3 regions of the Mesorhizobium sp. M0771 genome follow, and region 1 is predicted to be linked to each of the others. Evidence: predicted binding sites of a transcription regulator. Region 1 holds the regulator's gene; each other region holds the start of a gene.
What was found. The regulator PhoB, encoded in region 1, activates phosphate uptake and scavenging genes when phosphate is short. The targets are predictions, from matches to a motif close to TGTCATNNANCTGTCAT.
Positions count from the first base shown of each region.

Region 2: a site for PhoB is predicted at 3,167-3,183, ahead of NKI05_RS20840 (ceramide glucosyltransferase). Genes of this name have one in related genera too.
Region 3: a site for PhoB is predicted at 2,926-2,942, ahead of NKI05_RS09870 (bifunctional 2',3'-cyclic-nucleotide 2'-phosphodiesterase/3'-nucleotidase). Genes of this name have one in related genera too.

Region 1 covers NZ_JAMYPC010000020.1:52,894-59,904, reverse strand. Annotated here, with positions in the region: gene pstC (phosphate ABC transporter permease subunit PstC) at 1-544, shown strand, start outside; gene pstA (phosphate ABC transporter permease PstA) at 541-1,857, shown strand; gene pstB (phosphate ABC transporter ATP-binding protein PstB) at 1,875-2,699, shown strand; gene phoU (phosphate signaling complex protein PhoU) at 2,741-3,445, shown strand; gene phoB (phosphate regulon transcriptional regulator PhoB) at 3,462-4,151, shown strand; gene NKI05_RS25630 (ROK family protein) at 4,182-5,417, opposite strand; gene xylF (D-xylose ABC transporter substrate-binding protein) at 5,684-6,724, shown strand; gene NKI05_RS25620 (sugar ABC transporter permease) at 6,869-7,011, shown strand, end outside.
Region 2 covers NZ_JAMYPC010000014.1:67,784-74,794, forward strand. Annotated here, with positions in the region: gene NKI05_RS20830 (2'-deoxycytidine 5'-triphosphate deaminase) at 1-437, opposite strand, end outside; SAM riboswitch at 578-655, shown strand; gene NKI05_RS20835 (O-succinylhomoserine sulfhydrylase) at 713-1,903, shown strand; gene NKI05_RS20840 (ceramide glucosyltransferase) at 1,915-3,066, opposite strand; gene apaG (Co2+/Mg2+ efflux facilitator ApaG/CorD) at 3,288-3,680, shown strand; gene NKI05_RS20850 (Hsp33 family molecular chaperone) at 3,866-4,897, opposite strand; gene argF (ornithine carbamoyltransferase) at 5,006-5,917, opposite strand; gene NKI05_RS20860 (aspartate aminotransferase family protein) at 5,936-7,011, opposite strand, start outside.
Region 3 covers NZ_JAMYPC010000005.1:141,561-148,571, forward strand. Annotated here, with positions in the region: gene NKI05_RS09865 (SAM-dependent methyltransferase) at 1-784, shown strand, start outside; gene NKI05_RS09870 (bifunctional 2',3'-cyclic-nucleotide 2'-phosphodiesterase/3'-nucleotidase) at 845-2,824, opposite strand; gene NKI05_RS09875 (NAD(P)/FAD-dependent oxidoreductase) at 2,967-4,232, opposite strand; gene NKI05_RS09880 (5-formyltetrahydrofolate cyclo-ligase) at 4,412-5,077, shown strand; gene NKI05_RS09885 (hypothetical protein) at 5,133-5,405, opposite strand; partial or broken gene NKI05_RS09890 (Lrp/AsnC ligand binding domain-containing protein) at 5,456-5,638, opposite strand; gene NKI05_RS09895 (hypothetical protein) at 5,813-6,226, shown strand; gene NKI05_RS09900 (Lrp/AsnC family transcriptional regulator) at 6,223-6,696, opposite strand; gene ald (alanine dehydrogenase) at 6,852-7,011, shown strand, end outside.

The DNA.
Region 1 (7,011 bases):
CTACGGCATCTTCGCCGTTGTCACGCTCGGACCGTTCTTGCGCGACCTGTCGGCGGCACTCACCGGCGGCTCGCCCTTCATCCAGGGCCAGAGCATCTTCACCGCCGGTCTGGTGATGGGCGTCATGCTGATCCCGGTCGTGTCCTCTTTGTCCGACGACATCATCACCGCGGTGCCGCGCGCAATGCGTGACGGCTCGCTCGGCCTCGGCGCCACCCGCTCCGAGACGATCAAGCGGGTGATCCTGCCGGCGGCACTGCCCGGCATCGTCGGCGCCATCCTGTTGACGGCGTCGCGCGCCATCGGCGAGACGATGATCGTCGTGCTGGCGGCGGGCGTCGCCGCCAATCTGACGGCCAATCCGTTCGAGGCGATGACGACCATCACCGTCAAGATCGTCAACCAGCTGACCGGCGACCTCGAGTTCAACTCGCCGCAGACGCTGGTCGCCTTCGCGCTCGGCCTGACGCTGTTCGCGCTGACGCTGGTGATGAACATCGTCGCCCTCTACATCGTGCGCAAGTACCGGGAGCAGTACGAATGACCGACATCCCCCTGGACACGATGGCGGGCGCCGTCGCGCGACCGCGCCGCGACATCGGGCTGAAGGCGCGCTATGCCGCCGAACGCCGGTTCCGCATCTATGGCGTGATTGCGATCTCGGTGGGCCTGGCGTTCCTGGCCATCATGCTGATCACCATCGTCTCGAAAGGCTACACCGCCTTCTGGCAGACGACGGTGACGCTGCCGGTCACCTTCGACGAGAAGGTGATCGATCCCTCCGGCAAGCGCGCGACCGACCCTACCGTGCTGATCAAGGCGAACTATCCCAAGCTCGCCGAAAACGCGCTGGTGGCCAAGCTCGGCATCGATCCGGCCAACAAGCCGATGATGCTGAAGCTCAAGGGCTTCCTGTCGGAAGGCGCCCGCGTCCAGCTGCGCGACATCGTCTCCGCCGATCCGTCGGTGATCGGCAGGACGCGTGACGTCGACATCCTGGCTGCCGCGAACCTCGACTCGGCCTTCAAGGGCCAGATCGACCTCGGCGTCGATGAAGCGCGCCGCAAGGTGTCCAACCAGCAGATCGACTGGATGAACAAGCTTAAAGCCGACGGCGTGATGGCCGAGCATTTCAACACCGGCCTGTTCACCTATGGCGCCTCCAGCCGGCCCGAAACGTCGGGCATGGGCGTGGCGATCATCGGCTCGTTCTACATGATGGTGATCGTGCTGTTGCTGGCGCTGCCGATCGGCGTCGCCGCCTCCATCTATCTGGAGGAGTTCGCCAAGAAGAACCGCTTTACGGACCTGATCGAAGTCAACATCAACAATCTCGCGGCGGTGCCGTCGATCGTCTTCGGTCTGCTTGGCCTTGCCGTGTTCATCAACTTCCTCGGCATGCCGCGCTCGGCTTCCTTCGTCGGCGGCCTGGTGCTGACCTTGATGACATTGCCGACCATAATCATCGCCACGCGCGCCGCCCTCGCCGCGGTGCCGCCGTCGATCCGCTCGGCGGCCCTAGGTCTCGGCGCCTCCAAGATGCAGATGGTGTTCCATCACATCCTGCCGCTTGCCGCCCCAGGCATCCTTACCGGCACCATCATCGGCCTGGCGCGTGCGCTCGGCGAGACAGCACCGCTGCTCTTGATCGGCATGGTCGCTTTCGTCGCCGATTATCCGACGACGCCTTTCGATCCGGCGACCGCGCTGCCGGTTCAGATCTATATGTGGGCAAACGAGGCTGAGCGCGCTTTTGTCGAGCGCATGTCCGGCGCCATCATCATCCTGCTCGTCTTCCTCATGGCCATGAACATCACCGCGATCGTGCTCCGGCGCCGCTTCGAGCGGCGCTGGTAGAAAAAAGGCAATTTGGTATGAACATCATGACCGAACAGTCCCTTGAGAATGCAGTGGGCGACAAAATGAACGCCAAGTCGAACGAAGTCATCAAGATGCGCGGCGACAAGGTCGGCGTCTTCTACGGCGAGAAGCAGGCGTTGTTCGACGTCAATCTCGACGTGCGTCAGAACCAGGTGACGGCGCTGATCGGCCCGTCCGGCTGCGGCAAGTCGACCTTCCTGCGCTGCCTCAACCGCATGAACGACACCATCGATTTGGCGCGGGTGACCGGCAAGATCACGCTCGATGAAGACGACATCTACGACAAGAACATCGATGTCGTCGAACTGCGCGCCCGCGTCGGCATGGTGTTCCAGAAACCCAACCCGTTCCCGAAGTCGATCTACGAGAACGTCGCCTACGGCCCGCGCATCCATGGGCTGGCCAAGCGCAAGTCCGACATGGACCAGATCGTCGAGCAGAGCCTGAAGAAGGCGGCGATCTGGAACGAGGTCAAGGACCGCCTGCAGGAGCCCGGCACCGGCCTGTCCGGCGGCCAGCAGCAGCGCCTGTGCATCGCGCGCGCCATCGCCGTGTCGCCGGAGGTGATCCTGATGGACGAGCCCTGCTCGGCGCTCGATCCGATCGCCACCGCCCGTGTCGAGGAGCTGATCGACGAACTGCGCCAGAACTACACGATCGTCATCGTCACCCACTCGATGCAGCAGGCGGCGCGCGTGTCGCAGCGCACGGCGATGTTCCATCTCGGCTATCTCGTCGAGGAGGGCGCCACCGACAAGATGTTCACCAACCCCGACGACAAGCGCACCCAGGACTACATTACCGGCCGCTTCGGCTGAGCCGTCCGGCGGGTGAATTTTCAGGCACGAGGACCAAGATCATGGGTGAACATACCGTCGCCTCCTTCGATGAAGAGCTCGGGCAGATCAGCAAGCTGATCCGCGACATGGGCGATCTGGCAGGCTCGATGGTCAGCGGCTCGACCAGGGCGCTGCTCAATTCGGACAATGCGCTGGCACAGCGTGTCGTTTCCGACGACGCCATCATGGATGCGCGCCAGCGCGAACTGGACGACCGCGCCATCACGCTGATCGCCAAGCGCCAGCCGATGGCCAACGATCTGCGCGCCGTGGTCGGCTCGATCCGCATGGCGGGCGACCTCGAGCGCATCGGCGACCTCGCCAAGAACATCGCCAAACGCGTCGGCACCGTGGGCTTGAGCGTCACGCCGCGCGACCTCTCGCACTCCATCGACGCCATGGCGCAACTGGTGCTGATCCAGGTGCAAGGCGTCGTCGAGGAATATGCCGCCACCGATGCGGCAGCGCTTGCAAAACTCAGGAATGACGACGAGCGCATCGACGTCAAATACACGTCCGTGTTTCGTGAGCTCTTGACCTACATGATGGAAGACCCTCGCAACATCACCGCCTGCACGCATCTCTTGTTCTGCGCCAAGAATCTTGAGCGCATCGGCGATCATGTCACCAACATCGCCGAAAATGCGTATTATGTGCTGACCGGCCAGCAATTGCCCGCCAATCGTCCGAAGCAGGACGAGACGGCGATGGCCACGCCGGCCTGATGAGGGTGAACTGCATATGATCGCGCCACGCATCATGGTCGTGGAGGACGAGGAGCCACTAGGCGTGCTCCTCCGCTACAACCTCGAATCCGAAGGCTATCAGGTCGAGGTGGTGACACGCGGCGACGAGGCCGAGATCCGCCTGCAGGAAAACGTGCCCGATCTCCTGGTGCTCGACTGGATGGTGCCGGCTGTTTCCGGCATCGAGCTCTGCCGGCGGCTTAGAGTGCGGCCCGAAACCGAGCGGCTGCCGATCATCATGCTGACCGCGCGCGGTGAGGAAAGCGACCGCGTGCGCGGCCTGTCCACCGGTGCCGACGACTATCTGGTCAAGCCATTCTCGACGCCGGAGTTCATGGCGCGCGTGAAAGCGCTGCTGCGCCGCGCCAAGCCGGAAGTGCTGTCGAGCGTGCTCAAGGTCGGCGACATCGTGCTCGATCGAGAATCGCACCGGGTCTACCGCAAGAAGAGCGAGATCAGGCTCGGACCGACCGAGTTCCGGCTGCTCGAATTCATGATGCGCCATCCCGGCCGCGTGTTCTCGCGCAGCCAACTGCTCGACAATGTCTGGGGCGAGACGATCTATATAGACGAGCGAACCGTCGACGTGCATGTCGGGCGGCTGCGCAAGGCCGTCAACAACGGCCGCATGCCGGATGTCATCCGTACCATTCGCGGCGCCGGCTACGCTATTAGGGAAGACTAGGATGCTGCGCGTCGCGCCGTTGCCGGCCATTCAGGCGACATGCTTGCCGGATTTCGCCTGAATGCCCGGCGCGAAAATCTCCTGGTCGACGAAGCCGAGCGCGCGCATGGCGCAGCCTTCGCGGATCAGCGGCAGCTCGTTGGGCTCGGTGTCGAAGGAGATCGATTTCGAGTGCTGGCCGCCGGCGGTCTGGGCGATCGCTTCGCGCAATGCCGGTTCGATCAGGTCGAAGGCGGCGGCGCTGACGCCGACCATGGCGACGGGTGCCGGATCGATCAGAGCAAACAGGCTGCCGAGGCCGAAGCCGAGCGCCTCACCGGCCCTGCGATAGGCTTCGCGCTCCGGGCCATCGGTTTCGCGGGCGCGCGCGGCGAGTGCGCGCATATCAGCGTCGCCGATATCGACCGGCTCGGCATCCTCGCCCATCATTTTGGCGCTGCGCCAGATGGCGTAGTTTCCGGCATAGGCCTCGACGCAGCCGCGCCGCCCGCAGCGGCAGAGCGCGCCGCCCGGACGGTGGATCATGTGGCCGAACTCGCCGCCCGAGGAATGGGTGCCGGTGAACAGTTCGCCTTTCAGCACCAGCCCCATGCCGATGCCGTGCGACAAGAGGATCGCGATGAAATTGTCGCGGTAGCGCTCGGGCTGGCGCCATTGCAGGGCCACCGCCATCATATTGCAGTCGTTCTCCATGGTGGCAGGAATGCCGAATTCCGCTTCCAACATGTCGGCGAAGGCAATGTCGGTCAGTGGCGTGATTGGCGACCACAGCATGGCCCGCGCCTGCGAATCGGTGATGCCCTGGATGCCCATGGCAATGCGGGCGATGCTCTGGACATCGAGGTCCGGGTCCGCGAGACGCCGCCCGACGATTGCTACGCATTCGCCGATCAGCTCGTCGCGCGGCATGGTCAGCGTGTCGAGCCGGCGCTGTTCTTCCGCGACCACCTGGCCGGCATAGTCGATGACGGTGACGGAGAGGAAGTTCAGCGACAGCACCACGGTCATGACCGCCGCCGCTTCCGGGTTGAGGCCAAGGCCGACCTGCGGCCGGCCGCGTTTCAGCGAGCCGGTCTCGCCAGGCTTGCCTTCAATCAGGATGCCTTCTTGAATTAGATCAGACGAGATTGCCGATATCGTCGAATGGCTGAGGCCGGTGGTCGCCGCAATCTCGGTCCGCGACGGCTGGCCGGCCCGGCGCACGGCCGAAATCACCATCGCACGGTTGCGACGGCGCAGATCGTCGTGGCGGATCCCAACCGACATTTGTTTTCCTCCCGGCCTCCTCGCGCCTCATGATAGTGAAGGCGTTCGACGGCACCAGCCAAATATTGGCAGACGCCGGCAGCCCTGTCATTGTTTATTGCGGAGCTCGAAAAAATGCGGCAACGCCATCAGAATCCATCATAATCGATGTTGACAGTGCCTTATCATTGAACCAGTATTTTTTCGAGGCTCGAAAAAATGGAGCCTCTTTGTGCAGGCCTTCGGGCCGGTTTTGTCGCGCCGTGGGCGGCGCAGGGAGGGTTATAATGAACAGATTTGCAGCCGCCATGCTGGCGGGTGTCGCCATGTCGCTGGCGCTGATGTCGGTCGCGCAGGCGAAGGACAAGGTCATCGGCGTGTCGTGGTCGAACTTCCAGGAAGAGCGCTGGAAGACCGACGAGGCGGCGATGAAAACGGCGATCGAAGCCGCCGGCGACAAGTACATTTCGGCCGACGCGCAGTCCAATCCCGGCAAGCAGCTGACCGACGTCGAAAGCCTGATCTCGCAGGGCGCCAACTCGCTGATCATCTTGGCGCAGGACGCCTCGGCCATCGGCCCGGCGGTGCAGAAGGCGCTGGACGAAGGCATTCCGGTCGTCGGCTATGATCGCCTGATCGAGAACAAGGACGTCTTCTACCTGACCTTCGACAACAAGGAAGTCGGCCGCATGCAGGCCCGCGAAGTGTTCAAGGCGAAGCCCGAAGGCAACTATGTCTTCATCAAGGGCTCGGGCTCGGATCCGAATGCCGATTTCCTGTTCTCGGGCTCGATGGAAGTGCTCAAGGAAGCCATCGACTCGGGCAAGATCAAGAATGTCGGCGAGGCCTATACCGATGGCTGGCTGCCGGCCAACGCCCAGAAGAACATGGAACAGTTCCTGACCGCCAATGACAACAAGGTCGATGCCGTGGTTGCGGCCAATGACGGCACCGCCGGCGGCGTTGTCGCCGCGCTGACGGTGCAGGGCCTTGCCGGAACGGTTCCGGTCTCGGGCCAGGACGGCGACCATGCCGCCCTGAACCGCATCGCGCTCGGCACGCAGACGGTGTCGGTGTGGAAAGACGCGCGCGAACTCGGCAAGAACGCCGCCGAGATCGCCTCGCAGCTTGCCGATGGCAAGAAGACGGGCGACATTGCCGGCGCCAAGGACTTCACCACGCCTGGCGGCAACACCGTCAAGTCGCTGTTCCTGACCCCCGTCGCGATCACCAAGGACAACCTCAACGTCGTCATCGACGCCGGCTGGATCAAGAAGGACGAAGTCTGCACAGGCGTCGCCGCCGGCAGCGTCGCGGCTTGCAACTGATCTCGACGACTTGAAGAAATGAGGCGCCGCGGTTGTCAAGCCGCGGCGTTTTCTCTACGAGAATTGTGTGTTTCCGCCATCGGCGGCAAACTTCTAGGCTGTGGTCCGGCATCCGCGCCAGACGGCAAGCCGCTGGAGGACATCATGACCGACACGACCTCAAATCCGCAGGCCGATACGGCACGAGCGTCTGAACTCGGCGCGGTCGCCCGGTTCCTGAAAGCGACCGAGCTCGACACGCGCATGCTCGGCATGGTCGGCGCGCTGCTGGTCATCTGGGTCGGCAT
Region 2 (7,011 bases), on a different contig from region 1:
GTGCGTGGACTGACTTCGAGATAAAGCGGCCCGTGATAGCCGGGGGCGATCTTGTCGAACTCATGGCCGCGATCGGTCATCACCCGGGTGAAGATGTCGAGCCGGCCGGTCGAGCTCTTCGGGTTGGCCGAGGCCGACACGTTTGCGGGCAGCGCCAGGCTTTCGAGCAGCGGCACGATGTAGACGCAGCCGGTTTCCAGCACCGCGCCCTCGGCGAGACTGAACTCATGCAATTTCAGCCGGTGAAGCTTGTCGGCCACCAGATGATCGGGACCCGGCAGGAAGGAGGCGCGCACGCGAAAAGCCTTGTTGCCGAGCCTCAGATCGAGGCTCGCCGGCTGCACCTGGTCGACATCGAGCGCGCGCGGCGACTCCAGCGCGCCGGACTGAAACAGCGCGGAAATGTCCTGATCGGGAAGAATGCCTGTCTGCCGCAAAAGGCTGGCTCCGCTCCAAGGTCGGTCTCTTTGTGGCAGGTTCTTGCCGCAAAACCGCTGGATATTATTGCGGAACCTGCCTGGTACAAACCTCTTAATGAAGCCGGCAATTGACGCAAGCGCAGGTGAGGTCTAAAGGGTCGTTATCCCGTGGTGATTTGGCCGGTCGGCTTGCAGCCACGTTAAACAAGTCGCTAAAGGACCGTCGGGCCGCAAGGCCATATGGACCGGTTGCGACTTTCGCGGCCGGTTTTTTTGTGTCTGGAACAAAAGCGATGAGCACCAAGAAGCGTAACTGGAAGCCTCAGACCGCACTCGTGCACGGGGGAACACTGCGTTCACAGTTCGGCGAGACGTCGGAAGCGATGTATCTCACCCAGGGCTATGTCTATGAAACGGCGCAGGCCGCGGAAGCCCGTTTCAAGGGCGAGGAGCCGGGCTTCATCTATTCGCGCTACGCCAACCCTACCGTCGACATGTTCGAAAAGCGCATGTGCGCGCTGGAGGGTGCCGAAGATGCGCGCGCCACGGCGTCCGGCATGGCGGCGGTGACGGCAGCGCTCCTGTGCAGCGCCAAGGCCGGCGACCATATCGTTGCGGCGCGCGCGCTGTTCGGCTCCTGCCGCTGGGTGGTGGAGACGCTGGCGCCGAAATACGGCATCGAGGCAACGCTGGTCGACGGCACCGACATCGCCAACTGGGAAAAGGCGGTGCGGCCGAACACGAAACTGTTCTTCCTGGAAAGCCCGACCAATCCGACGCTGGAAGTGGTCGACATCGCAGCGGTGGCGGCGCTCGCCACCTCGATCGGCGCCAGGCTGATCGTCGACAATGTCTTTGCCACGCCCTTGCAGCAGAAGCCCTTGCAGCTCGGCGCCCATATCGTCGTCTACTCCGCGACCAAGCACATTGACGGCCAGGGACGCTGTCTCGGCGGCATCATCCTGTCGGACAAGAAATGGATCGACGAGAATTTGCACGACTATTTCCGCCACACCGGCCCGAGCCTGTCGCCGTTCAACGCCTGGACGCTGCTCAAGGGCCTGGAGACGCTGCCGGTTCGGGTGCGCCAGCAGACGGAAAGCGCGGCCAAGATCGCGGATTTCCTGGCAGGACGGCCGGAAATCGCCCGCGTCATCTATCCCGGCCGCGCCGACCACCCGCAGGCCGACATCGTCAAGAAGCAGATGACGGGCGGATCGACGCTGATCTGCCTCGACGTCAAGGGCGGCAAGCAGGCGGCCTTCGCCTTGCAGAACGCGCTCGACATCGTGCTGATCTCCAACAATCTCGGCGACGCCAAGAGCCTGATCACCCATCCGGCGACCACCACGCACAAGAACCTCAGCGACGAAGCTCGCGCCGAGCTTGGCATCGGGCCGGGAACGCTCAGGCTGTCGGTCGGTCTTGAGGATACGGACGATCTGCTGGAGGACGTTGCGCAGGCGCTGAAGGCAGCCGGATAGGCCGCGAGGCGTCACGCTCCCGACGAAACCTCTTCCAGTTCGGCCGTCTTGGTGCCGATGGTCATGGTGTTGCCGCGCCAGTCGACGGCGCCGCTCAGCCAGCCGCGCGCCCAGATGGCGGGAAGCATCATGTCGCGGACCATCATCGCCGGGACCATGCGCAGCGACAGATGCCAGCCCTTGGCCGCGGCCAGCGCGCATTCGGGAATGTAGGCCGCCGTCAGCACGGCCATCACCGTGGCCGGCAGGCTGATGCCGGCACTTGCGGCCGCCACCAGCGCCAACGCCAACGGCACGGCGACGCCGGTCAGGATCTCGGGTGCGAAAAACAGTGGGAAGGTGACGCGGCGCAACCGCGCCCAGCGCGCCTGGCGCGACCAGATGTCGGCAAGTCGGCGCTGCCCCAGTGGTTGCTCGAAAGGCGAGGCAACGAGATTGACGTGCAGGCCCAGTCCGTTGACCAGCTTGGTTGCAGCAGCATCCTCGGCGATCTCGGCGGCCAGCGCGCGGATACCGCCATTGGTATCGAGCATCGGCTTGTTCCACAGCATGCTCTTGCCCTGGGCAAAGCCGAGACCGAGCGCCTCGCCGGCATATTGCCAGCGCGCCTGCAGCGTGTTGAGGAACGCGCATTCGACCTCGGCCCAAAAGCCATCCGGCCGAGAGCCGATCGGCGTCGAGCAGATAAGCCCGGTATTGGTCCGCCAGGCCGCCATCAGGTGCTGGACGTAATCCCTTGGCATCAGCACGTTGGAATCCGCCAGAATAACCCAATGATAGCGCGCCGCTTCCCAGCCCTTGACGCAGTTGTTGAGCTTCGGGTTGCTGCTGACGCGGTCGTCGCCGATCAGCAGCCGGGCCGGCACGTTGGGAAACAGGACGATCGCCCTGTTTATCAGTTTGACGACGGGATCGTCGGCGTGAGCGACGCAGAAGATCAGTTCGTAGCGCGGCCAGTCGAGCGAGAAGGCTCGCTGCAGCGTCTCTTGTGTGAACGGCTCCACGCCGCGCGACGGCACGACGATCGAGACCGGTGGCTGCTCGCCGGACGGCGGAGGGATAAGGCGACGCGCTTGCAGTTTCGACGAAGCAAGCAGGATGCTGGCGAGATTGGAAAGAAGCAAAGCGGAGGAAGCGAAGGCGGCTGTGAGAGCTGGTTCCATCGAGATCTGGTCACTCCGGAAAGGCCGCTCGCGGCTGCTTTGTCAGTCGACAGATGGGCCTTGAGTCGCCGGCAAGGTTTGCGCACACCAACATTGTCATGTGTCACTTAAATGACATTGTTTGTCGGCACTGCGCTTTGAGGCTGGCAGGACATGCCGCTCTGCGCGTATCAAACCGCATGGCGCGACAAATGTTCCCTGCTGCGCAACGGGAGCAGCCCATGTACCGCGCCGTCACGCGCAACATCGAAGTGCAGGTCAGACCGTTCTACCTGGAGGACCGCTCGGACCCGGCGGAGAACCGTTATGTCTGGGGCTACCAGGTGACGATCGACAACCAGTCGGACGATTTCGTGCAGCTTATGGCGCGTTACTGGCACATCACCGACGGCAGCGGCCGGGTCGAGGAAGTGCGCGGCGCCGGCGTGGTCGGCGACCAGCCTGAGCTCAATCCCGGCGACAGCTATCAATACACGTCAGGCTGCCCGCTCTCGACGCCCTCCGGCTTCATGGTCGGCCACTACACCATGCGCAACAAAAAGGGCGAGACGTTCGACGTCGCTATTCCCGCGTTTTCGCTGGATCTGCCGGGGACCCGACGGACGGTGAATTAGGGGTTTTCTCCCCGTCACTATACGGGGAGAAATGCCCGGCAGGGCAATGAGGGGCAGCGCCAGAGTCATGAGGTTATCTTCCACGCACATGACCTAGGCTATGCGCGGCCATTCACCAAAGTTCGCGCTGCCCTCATCCGCCCTTCGGGCACCTTCTCCCCGTGAACGGGGAGAAGGAAGAGATGCTACTGAGTTGCAAACTCCGCCGGGTCGAAGTCGTACTGCTTCGAGCAGAACTCGCAGGCGACGTGGATGCCGCCATCTTCGGTGCTGTCCTTGATCTCCTGCGCGGAAAACCCCTCGAGGATGCCGCGTATCTTGTCCCTTGAGCAGGAACATTGGTCGGCGACCGGCACGCCGCCGAAGACGCGCACGCCATGTTCGTGGAACAGCCTGTAGAGCAGCCGCTCGGCGCCGATGGTCGGGTCGATCAGCTCGGTCGGCTCGATGGTGCCGAGCAGCGCCACCAGCTCGCGCCACGAATTGTCGGCCGGCTCCTGCGTCACGTCACGCGGATCGCCGTCGCCGCCCGAAATGTCGGGCACGCGCATGCGCTCGGGTGACTGCGGCAGGAACTGCGCCAGGATGCCGCCGGCGCGCCACTGCTCACGAGCGCCGCCGGGACCTGGCGTCAGAAGCTTGGCCACCGACAGCCTGAGGTCGGTCGGGATCTGCTCCGACTGGCGGAAATAGGTGCGCGCGGCGTCCTCCAGCGTCTCGCCGTCGAGCTGGACGATGCCCTGATAGCGCTGCGTGTGCGCGCCCTGGTCGATGGTCAGCGCCAAAACGCCGCTGCCCAGCAGCGTCTGCTGCGAGGTCTGGCCTGCGGCCACCAGGGCCTCCAGCCGGTCGGCGTCGAAACGCGCATAGGCGCGCAATGCCGAAGGCGTGGAGAAATCCGCGACCAGCATGTCGACCGGGCCGTCGGTGCGGGTCTGCAGGATGAACTTGCCTTCGAATTTGAGCGAGGTGCCGAGCAGCACCGTCAGCACACAGGCTTCCGCGAGCAGGCGGGCGACCGGCTCGGGATAGTCGTGACGGTTGAGGATGGCGTCGAGCATCGGCCCGAGTTGCACGGTGCGGCCGCGCACGTCGAGCGGGCCGACCTCGAAGGGTACGACATGATCGTCGCCGGCATAGCCGAACTCGCCGAGTTTGGGGTGATGTTCAGTCACTTGATGCGTTTCCAACATGACAAAGCTCCAGGGCGCGGCCATGCGGCCCGGAGGGGTGCATGCGTCCAAACGCGCTTGATTTGCGTGATGGGGCGCAAATAGGCATCGCGCCGCCCCGGATCAAGCGCTTGGAGATCAAGCGCCTGGAGATCAAGCGCCCAGACACCAGGCCAAAACCGCCTTCTGGGCGTGGAGCCGGTTCTCGGCTTCGTCGAAGACAACCGAATGCGGACCGTCGATGACCTCGTCGGTGACTTCCTCGCCGCGATGCGCCGGCAGGCAGTGCATGAACAGGGCGTCGGGCTTGGCCCTGGCCATCAGCGCCGCATTGACCTGATAGGGCGAGAAGACATTGTGGCCGCGGGCGCGGTGTTCCTGGCCCATCGACACCCAGCAGTCGGTGACGATGCAGTCGGCTTGGTCGACGGCTTCCTCGGGCGAGCGGGTGAAGTGCAGCTTGCCGCCATTGCTCTTCGACCAGTCGATATGCTTTTGCGCCGGCTCGCTGCCTTCCGGCACTGCGACGTTCAGGTTGAAGCGGAACCGCGCCGAAGCTTCGAGCAGCGAATGCAGCACGTTGTTGCCGTCGCCGGTCCAGGCGATGGTCTTGCCGGCAACCGGACCGCGATGCTCCTCGAAGGTCATGATGTCGGCCATCAGCTGACAGGGATGGGTGTCGTCGGTCAGCCCGTTGATGACCGGAATCGTGGCATTCTCGGTCAGCTCGAGCAGCCGCTCATGCGACGTGGTGCGGATCATGATGGCGTCGACATAGCGCGACAGCACCTTGGCGGTGTCGGCAATGGTCTCGGAACGGCCGAGCTGCATTTCGGTGCCGGTCAGCATGATGGTCTCGCCGCCGAGCTGTCGCATGCCGACGTCGAAGGACACGCGCGTGCGCGTCGACGGCTTGTCGAAGATCATGGCCAGCACCTTGCCTTCGAGCGGTTTGGTCCGTTCGCCGGCCTTGAGGCGCGCCTTGCGCACCACCGCATCGTCCAGCATCAGGCGCAGATCGCCTTCGGAAACGGCGGAAAGATCGGTGAAATGGCGAAGGCTCATCGGGAATGGTTCTCGGGATTACTTCGCGGCGGCCGCGGCGATGGCGTCGGTCAGGCCCTTGGCGCCGGCGCGGATGCGATCGAGCGCTTCGCCGATCTCGGCGTCGGTGACGGTCAGCGGCGGCAGCAGACGAATGACGTTGTCGCCGGCCGGCACCGCCAGCAGATGCTGGTCGCGCAGCGCCATGTTGACCTTGGTGTTGGGCATGGCGCATTTCAGGCCAAGCATCAGGCCGCTGCCCCTGATGCCTTCGATGACATCGGGAAATTCGTCGGCGACCGCCGCCAGGCCCTGCTTCATCAGCAATGCCTTGCGCTGGACGTCTTCGAGGAAGCCGTCTTCCAGCACGACGTCGAGCACAGCGTTGCCGACCGCCATGGCCAGCGGATTGCCGCCGAAAGTGGTGCCATGCACGCCTGCCGTCATGCCGACGACAGCGTCGTCGGTGGCGAGGCACGCGCCCATCGGGAAGCCGCCGCCAATGCCCTTGGCAATCGCCATGATGTCGGGCGTCACGCCGGTCCATTCATGCGCGAACAGCTTTCCGGTGCGACCGATACCGCACTGGACCTCATCGAAGATCAGCAGCAGGCCGTGCTGGTCGCAGAGCTGCCGCAGCCGTTTCAAGGATTGCGTCGGCACCGGGCGGATGCCGCCCTCGCCTTGCACCGGTTCGATCAGGATCGCGGCGGTCTCTGGTGTGATCGCCTTCTCGGCGGCGTCGATGTCGTCGAAGCCGACCTGGTCGAAGCCTTCGACCTTGGGCCCAAAACCTTCGAGATATTTGTACTGGCCGCCGGCGGCGATGGTCGCCAGCGTGCGGCCGTGGAAGGCGCCTTCGAAGGTAATGACCCGGAAGCGCTCGGGATGGCCCTTGACGAACTGGTAGCGCCGCGCCGTCTTGATCGCGCATTCGAGCGCCTCGGCGCCGGAATTGGTGAAGAACACCTTGTCGGCGAAGGTGGCGTCAGCCAGCCGCTCGCCGAGCCGGGCCTGCCCCGGGATCTCGTAGAGATTGGAGACGTGCCAGAGCTTGGCCGCCTGTTCGGTCAGCGCCGAGACCAGATGCGGATGGCTGTGGCCCAACGAATTGA
Region 3 (7,011 bases), on a different contig from region 1:
CAACGCCTTCTACAAGCAATGGCTCGATCCCAGCATGACCTATTCGTCGGCGCTCTATGCGACCGGCGCCAACGACCTGGAAAGCGCTCAGGCCGCCAAATACCGCGCGCTGGCCAAGGATACGGGTATCGGCAAGAAGGACCATGTGCTCGAGATCGGCTGCGGCTGGGGCGGTTTTGCCGAATTTGCCGCGCGCGAGATCGGCTGCCGCGTCACCGGCCTGACCATCAGCCGCGAACAGCACGATTTCGCCAAGGCGCGCATCCAGAAGGCGGGACTGTCTGACAAGGTCGACATCAAGCTGCAGGATTACCGAGACGAAACGGGCACTTACGACCGCATCGCCTCGATCGAGATGTTCGAGGCGGTCGGCGAAAAATATTGGCCGGTATTTTTCGGCAAGATGAAGGCATGCCTGAGGCCCGGCGGCACCGCCGGCCTGCAGATCATCACCATCAACGAGGCCGCTTACGACACCTATCGGGCGCGGCCGGATTTCATCCAGCGCTATGTCTTCCCAGGTGGCATGCTGCCGACGCCGTCGATCCTGAAGACGCTGGGCAGCGACCATGGCCTTGCCCATCTGCGCGAGCGCGTCTTTCCGGACGACTATGCCCGCACGCTTGCCGAATGGCGCAACCGTTTCTGGGCGTCGTGGGAAAAGATCGTCCCGCTCGGCTTCGACGACCGCTTCAAGAAGCTTTGGGAATTTTATCTCCACTATTGCGAAGCCGGCTTTAGAGCCAGCTACATCGACGTGCGCCAAGTGGTCTACAAAGCCTGATCCGAAGCGTGATTGAGCGGGCGTATGCCCGCTCGTTTTCTCTGTTAGCTGCACGTTGCCTCAAAGCAGGATGCGATACTTCGCAAACCCGGATTCGCCCTCGCCGGCCGGCTCGATCTTGAGCGATTTCACCCCAGATATGAAATCCTTCGCTTTGGGGCCGGTCTCGAACACGACGCTGGTGCCGGGCAGCGGCGTGAACGACCAATTGTCGTCGGCCGAGGGGTTGATCGTGCCTTCGCTGACGACGTAGCGCACGATCACGTCGCGGTTGGTGTCCGGCGCCTCGTAGATGATCTTCGAGGCATTGATGTCGGGGAAATTGCCGCCACCGCCGGCGCGGTAATTGTTGGTGGCGACGACGAATTTCGCTGCCGGATCAATCGGCTTGCCGTCGAAGCTGAGGCCGACGATGCGGTTCGAGCCGGCATTGGCGACGCCACCCTTGGCATCGTATTTCGGCAGCTGCGACAGGTCTATTCCGTAGCTGACGCCATCGATCACATCGAAATTGTAGGACGGGAATTCGGTGTCGATGAGCGCCTGGTCGGCTTTGCCCGGCTCGATCTTCCTGAAAATGCCGGCCGACATTTCCAGCCATTCCTTCACTTGCGCGCCGGTGATTTCGACGGCACGAACCGTGTTCGGATAGAGATAGAGGTCGGCGACGTTCTTGATGGCGATGTCGCCCACCGGCACGTCGGTATAGTAGTCGGCGCCGTTGCGCCCGCCGGCCTTGAAGGGCGCCGCCGCCGACAGCAGCGGCACGTTCTTCCACTGCGTGCTTTTTAATATGTCCTTGAGGTACCAGCTCTGCGCCTGGTTGACGATCTGCACCGACGGATCGTCGGCGACCAGCGCGAAATAGGAATAGAGCGGCGCCGAGGTCTTGCCGACCGGTCGGCGGACATAGGCAAGTGTCGCCTCATGGTCCGCCTTCAGCGCATCGACGACGCGCTGGTCGTCCGCCACCGTCGGCTTGTTTGCCTTGTCGACGCGCTCGTAGATCGGCCTTGCCTCAGATGTGGCCGAGGCTACGCGCCATTTCGATCCGTCCCGTTCCAGAAGCAGATCGATCAGTCCCATATGCGAGCCCCAGAAACCGCCCATCACGGCGGGCTTGCCCTGCAGCGTGCCTTTCTCGGTGTCGACGCCATCGAGCGCCTGAAAATCCTTCTTGCCGGGGAAGACCAAATGCTGATGGCCGGTGAACACCGCATCGATGCCTTCGACGCCGGCGACGAAGAAGGAGGCGTTCTCCATGCCGTCGCCCTGCTTGATATCGATGCCGGAATGCGAGAGCGCGATGACGATGTCGGCGCCCTCCTCCTTGATCTGCGGCACCCATGCCCTGGCCGCCTCGACGATGTCGCGCGTCCTGACATTGCCTTCCAGGTTCTTCAGGTCCCAGACCATGATCTGCGGCGGCACGAAGCCGATGATGCCGATCTTGATCGGCTGCTCGACGCCCGACCCGTCCTTGATCTTCTTGTCGAGGATGACATAGGGCTTGAGGTAGAGCTTGTCGTCGCGCGGGTTGGCGGCAAGCTCGGTGCCGCGGATCAGATTGGCGCAGACGAAGGGGAAATTGGCTCCGGCCAGCACCTTGTCGAGGAACGACAGGCCGTAATTGAACTCGTGATTGCCGAGCGTCGAGCATTCATAGCCCAGCAGGTTCATGCCCTTCATGATCGGATGCAGATCGCCTTCCTTGAGGCCCTTTTCATAGGCGATGTAATCGCCCATCGGATTGCCCTGCAAAAGATCGCCATTGTCGATCAGCATCGCATTGGTGGCTTCCTTGCGCACCGCCGCGATCAGTGAGGCCGTCCGCGACAGGCCCATCGTGTCGTTGGCTTTGTCTGCGTAGTAGTCGTAAGGCAGCACATTCACATGGATGTCGGTGGTCTCCATGATCCTCAGATGCGCCTGATTGGCCTGCGCGCGGGCGGAAAACGGATGGAGCATGATCAGCGCCCCGCTGGCGGCCGTACCGGCAAGAAAACTACGGCGGGAGACGGGGTAATTGAGATGCGGCATTGGTTTTCCTTCCCAGCGACGTGACAAGATCCCAGCCCCGAGCGGAAGCTTCGCGCCGAAAACCGGCCATGTCCATCGGGAAGTCAGTCGATCAGCTAAAGGTGACGGCTGGATGAATATCCTTTGGCCGCGGTTGAGAACCTCAGCCCTTGTTATCATCGCCCTGGGTGATCAGCCGCGCGCTGCGCTGGCCGGTGAAATAGATCCATAGCCAGCTAAGCGACACCGACAGCCGGTTGCGGAAGCCGATCAGGAAGTAGATATGCGCCACGCCCCACAGCCACCAGGCGAGCCATCCCGTGAGCTTGATCGAGCCGAAATCGATCGCGGCTGCCCACTTGCCGATCGTCGCCAGGTCGCCGGCATGTTTGTAGCGGAAAGGGCGAGGCGCGCCATCGCCGGCCAGCCGCGCCCTGATCGTCGCGGCAACATGCTTGCCCTCCTGCTTGGCGGAGGGCGCCACGCCTGGCACCGGCTTGCCGTCCGGCCGCAAGACATGCGCTGTGTCGCCGATGACGAAGATCTCCGGACTGTTCGGCACGGTCAGATCGGGCTCGACCATAACCCTGCCCGCCCGGTCCACCGGCGCGCCCAGCCACTCTCCCGCGGGCGAAGCCGCTACGCCGGCGGCCCACAGGATGGTTCGCGCCGGCAGATGCGTATCGCCAAAGACGACGCCTTCGGCATCGAGGCGCGTGACGGCGCGGCCAAGCTCGACCGTGACGCCCCGCCGCTCCAGCGCCTTGCGGGCATAGTCGGACAGCTTTGGCGCGAAATTGGCTAGGATCCTGTCTCCGGCCTCGACCAGCACCACACGCGCCTCACGCGTGTCGATGTTGCGGAATTCGCCGCGCAGCGTTTCATGCGCGAGTTCCACAATGGTGCCGGCAAGCTCCACGCCGGTCGGGCCGCCGCCGACGATGACCAGTGTCAGCAGTGCCTGGCGCTTGGCCGGATCGGTCTCGCGCTCGGCCTGCTCGAAGGCGAGCAGGATGCGCCGGCGAATGGTGGTTGCGTCTTCAAGCGTCTTCAGCCCGGGCGCGAAAGGCTCCCATTCGTCGTGGCCGAAATAAGCATGACGCGCGCCGGTGGCGAGCACCAGCGTGTCGTAGGGAACAGAACTGCCGTCCTCAAGCAGCACGCGTTTGCCTGGACGGTCGACGCCGGTGACGTTGCCGAGCAGGGTCGTCACGTCCTCGCGCTTGCGCAGCAGATGACGGATCGGCCAGGCGACTTCCGAGGTCGCCAGCGAGGTGGTCGCCACCTGGTAGAGCAGCGGCTGGAAAAGGTGATGGTTGCGCTTGTCGATCATGGTGATGCGCACGGGTGCGCCGGCCAGCGCCCGGGTGAGTTCGAGACCGCCGAACCCTGCGCCGACGACAACGACATGATGGCTGGTTTCACTCATCGCATTCACCCCTGTTTGTCTCCCTTTATCTAGTGATTTTTGTGCACCGCAACAATGTCGGGGCGAGCTAGATTGCCGCTTAAGGCTGCCCAGGACTCGTCGCCGGATGTCGCGAATGCCTATGTCGGCAAGCATGGACGGGTATAGCCTTGCAGGGGCTGGAACCACGGGAGTGAAGCATGGCCAACGACGATGACAAAGATGGCAAAGGGCGGGCGCAATATTCTTCGCCACCTTGCTTCATGCACGAACTCGATCCGGAATTTCGCGCGCCATTGACCGACTGGACCGATGTGCGCCGTTGGCGCAAGGCCGAGCGCGAGCGTCTGATCGCGGCACGGTTGGCGGTTTCCGCCGATGCGCGGGTGGCGATGTCGCGGGCTATCGCCGAAGGGCTCGACGCGGCAATCGGCGACATTGCCGGCCGCATGGTCAGCCTCTATTGGCCGTTTCGCGGCGAGCCGGACCTGCGGCCGTGGATGGCGTCGATCAACGAACGCGGCGGCCGCACGGCGCTGCCCATCGTGATCGAGAAAGGCCAGCCGCTGATCTTCCGCGCTTATGTGCCCGGCGACCGGCTGGAAAAAGGCATCTGGAACATCCCGATCCCGGCCGAAGGCGAGCCGGTGCTGCCCGACATCGTCATCTCGCCGATCGTCGGCATCGACCCGCGAAACTACCGCCTGGGCTATGGCGGTGGCTTCTTCGACCGCACGCTGGCTGCCATGCCGTTCAAGCCATTGGTCATCGGCGTCGGCTACGAACTGCAGCGCATCCCCACCATCTACCCGCAGCCGCACGACATCCCGATGGACCAACTGGTGACCGAGGTATTAAAAGCCTAGCGTGATGAGATTCAGAGACCCTCCGTGTGATCGCACATATTCATAAATATCACGCTTAGAAAAGATCGCCGTTGGTGTCATTCCCAGGCAACTGAGGAATATCCGCCTTACCGGCATCTTTATACTCGGCCAACAAACGAATGCGGCGATACACACTGAACAGAATTTTCAGAAAGACAAGCGGATCTCCGGTGCGCGCGTGTAGCGCACCTGCAGACGGAAGCTCAATCAATCGGGCCATGTCATTGGCACTGTCGGCGATTATCTTCACCTCTTCAGCGGCTTTTCTAGTATCCACTTTATTTGTTTTAAGCACAATTCCGTGCACTCCGCTACTCAGCTCCTAAGCCTCTCCGCTTCTTCTCCATCGCCGCGCGATCAACAATCGCGCAAGGCAAAGGACGAACTGATCTTCATCACGTGCGGCATAACAGACAGCCACTTCTTGTGGATGCGTTGATAGCCCACGAGGTGCTTCGCCGCGATGCGCAGGATGTAGTCGTATTCACCCGACATCAGGTGGCAGGACAGCACATTTGGGCAGCACTTTATCGCCGCATCGAGGCCGGTTGACCGCCGTGTAGCAACACAAATGTTACGTGACAAAAATCCGACGTGGTCGATAAATACTCTTTAAGGGAACCATGCTGCAGCGAACCGCTTCGACATGCGCTTCGGGCGGATCCAACAGTGTCGAGCCGCTCTTGAATTGGCTGCTTCGCAACGGGTGGCGAGATGATCGGACGAACCATAGCAATTACCCTCGCAATTGCGTTTTCCCTTTCGCCTTTGCATGCGCAACCACGGCATCGTTTGCCGAGCGGCTACAAATGGGGCCGCTGCCTGCTTGTTGTTGGCGGTCAGACCCGCATATCCGGAAGGTGCTCTTATCAAATCGAGCAGGGCGGCGATTTCAATATCCAGGGACCGAAGCAAGTTTTTGCAGGGATCGACTATCCTGATCCGCATAGTGGCGCTGGTGAAATGTCTAAAGATTACTGGGCGGATGTCTACAAGGACGGTGATGTCTGGGCGGGCTATGCAAACTCCGACATTCGCGCCACCCACGGTGATGAACGCTGGGAAGAACTTCGCCGCGAAGGCGCATGCTATATCGGGAAGGACGTCCGAGTATGTTTGTGGCGTTAAGCCAGTTCCGGCTTCATTCCCATGGCGGTCCGATCGACGATCTCGCGCAGGGCAAAGGATGAGTTGATCTTGGTCACATGCGGCATCGCCGACAGCCACTCCTTGTGGATGCGCTCATAGTCGACCAGATCCTTGGCGGCGATGCGCAGGATATAGTCGTATTCGCCCGACATCAGGTGGCACGACAGCACATTCGGGCAGCGCTTGATCGCCGCCTCGAAATCCGACAGCGTCTTTTCGAACTGTCCCGACAGCGATATGTGCACGATCGCCGTCATCTGGTGACCGAGCGCTGCATTCGAAAGCCGGGCGTGATAGCCGCGGATGGTGCCGGATTTCTCCAGATTGTCGAGCCGGCGCGAACAGGCCGACTGCGACAGGCCGACCCTTTCGGCGAGCGCCGCATTGGGTATGCGGCCATCCTTCTGCAGTGCCTCGAGAATGGCGATATCGATCCTGTCGAGCGGCATTTCTCGTGATTCCTGCGAAATTTCCTTGATTTCGCGCAACGATTATCGAAACGCGTGACCCCGCGCAAGCGCATTCGCAAACACCTGCGCAACGATTTGTGGTTCACTCGGTTGATACAGGGAACGAGCCCGAAGGGCCGGATCAGGAGAAGACTATGCGCGTCGGTTGCCCCAAGGAAATCAAGAACCACGAATACCGCGTCGGCCTGACGCCGGGCTCCGTCCGCGAATATGTCGCGCATGGTCATGAAGTGCTGGTCGAAAGCGGCGCCGGCGCCGGCATCGGCGCCGATGACAATGCCTACCGCGCCGCCG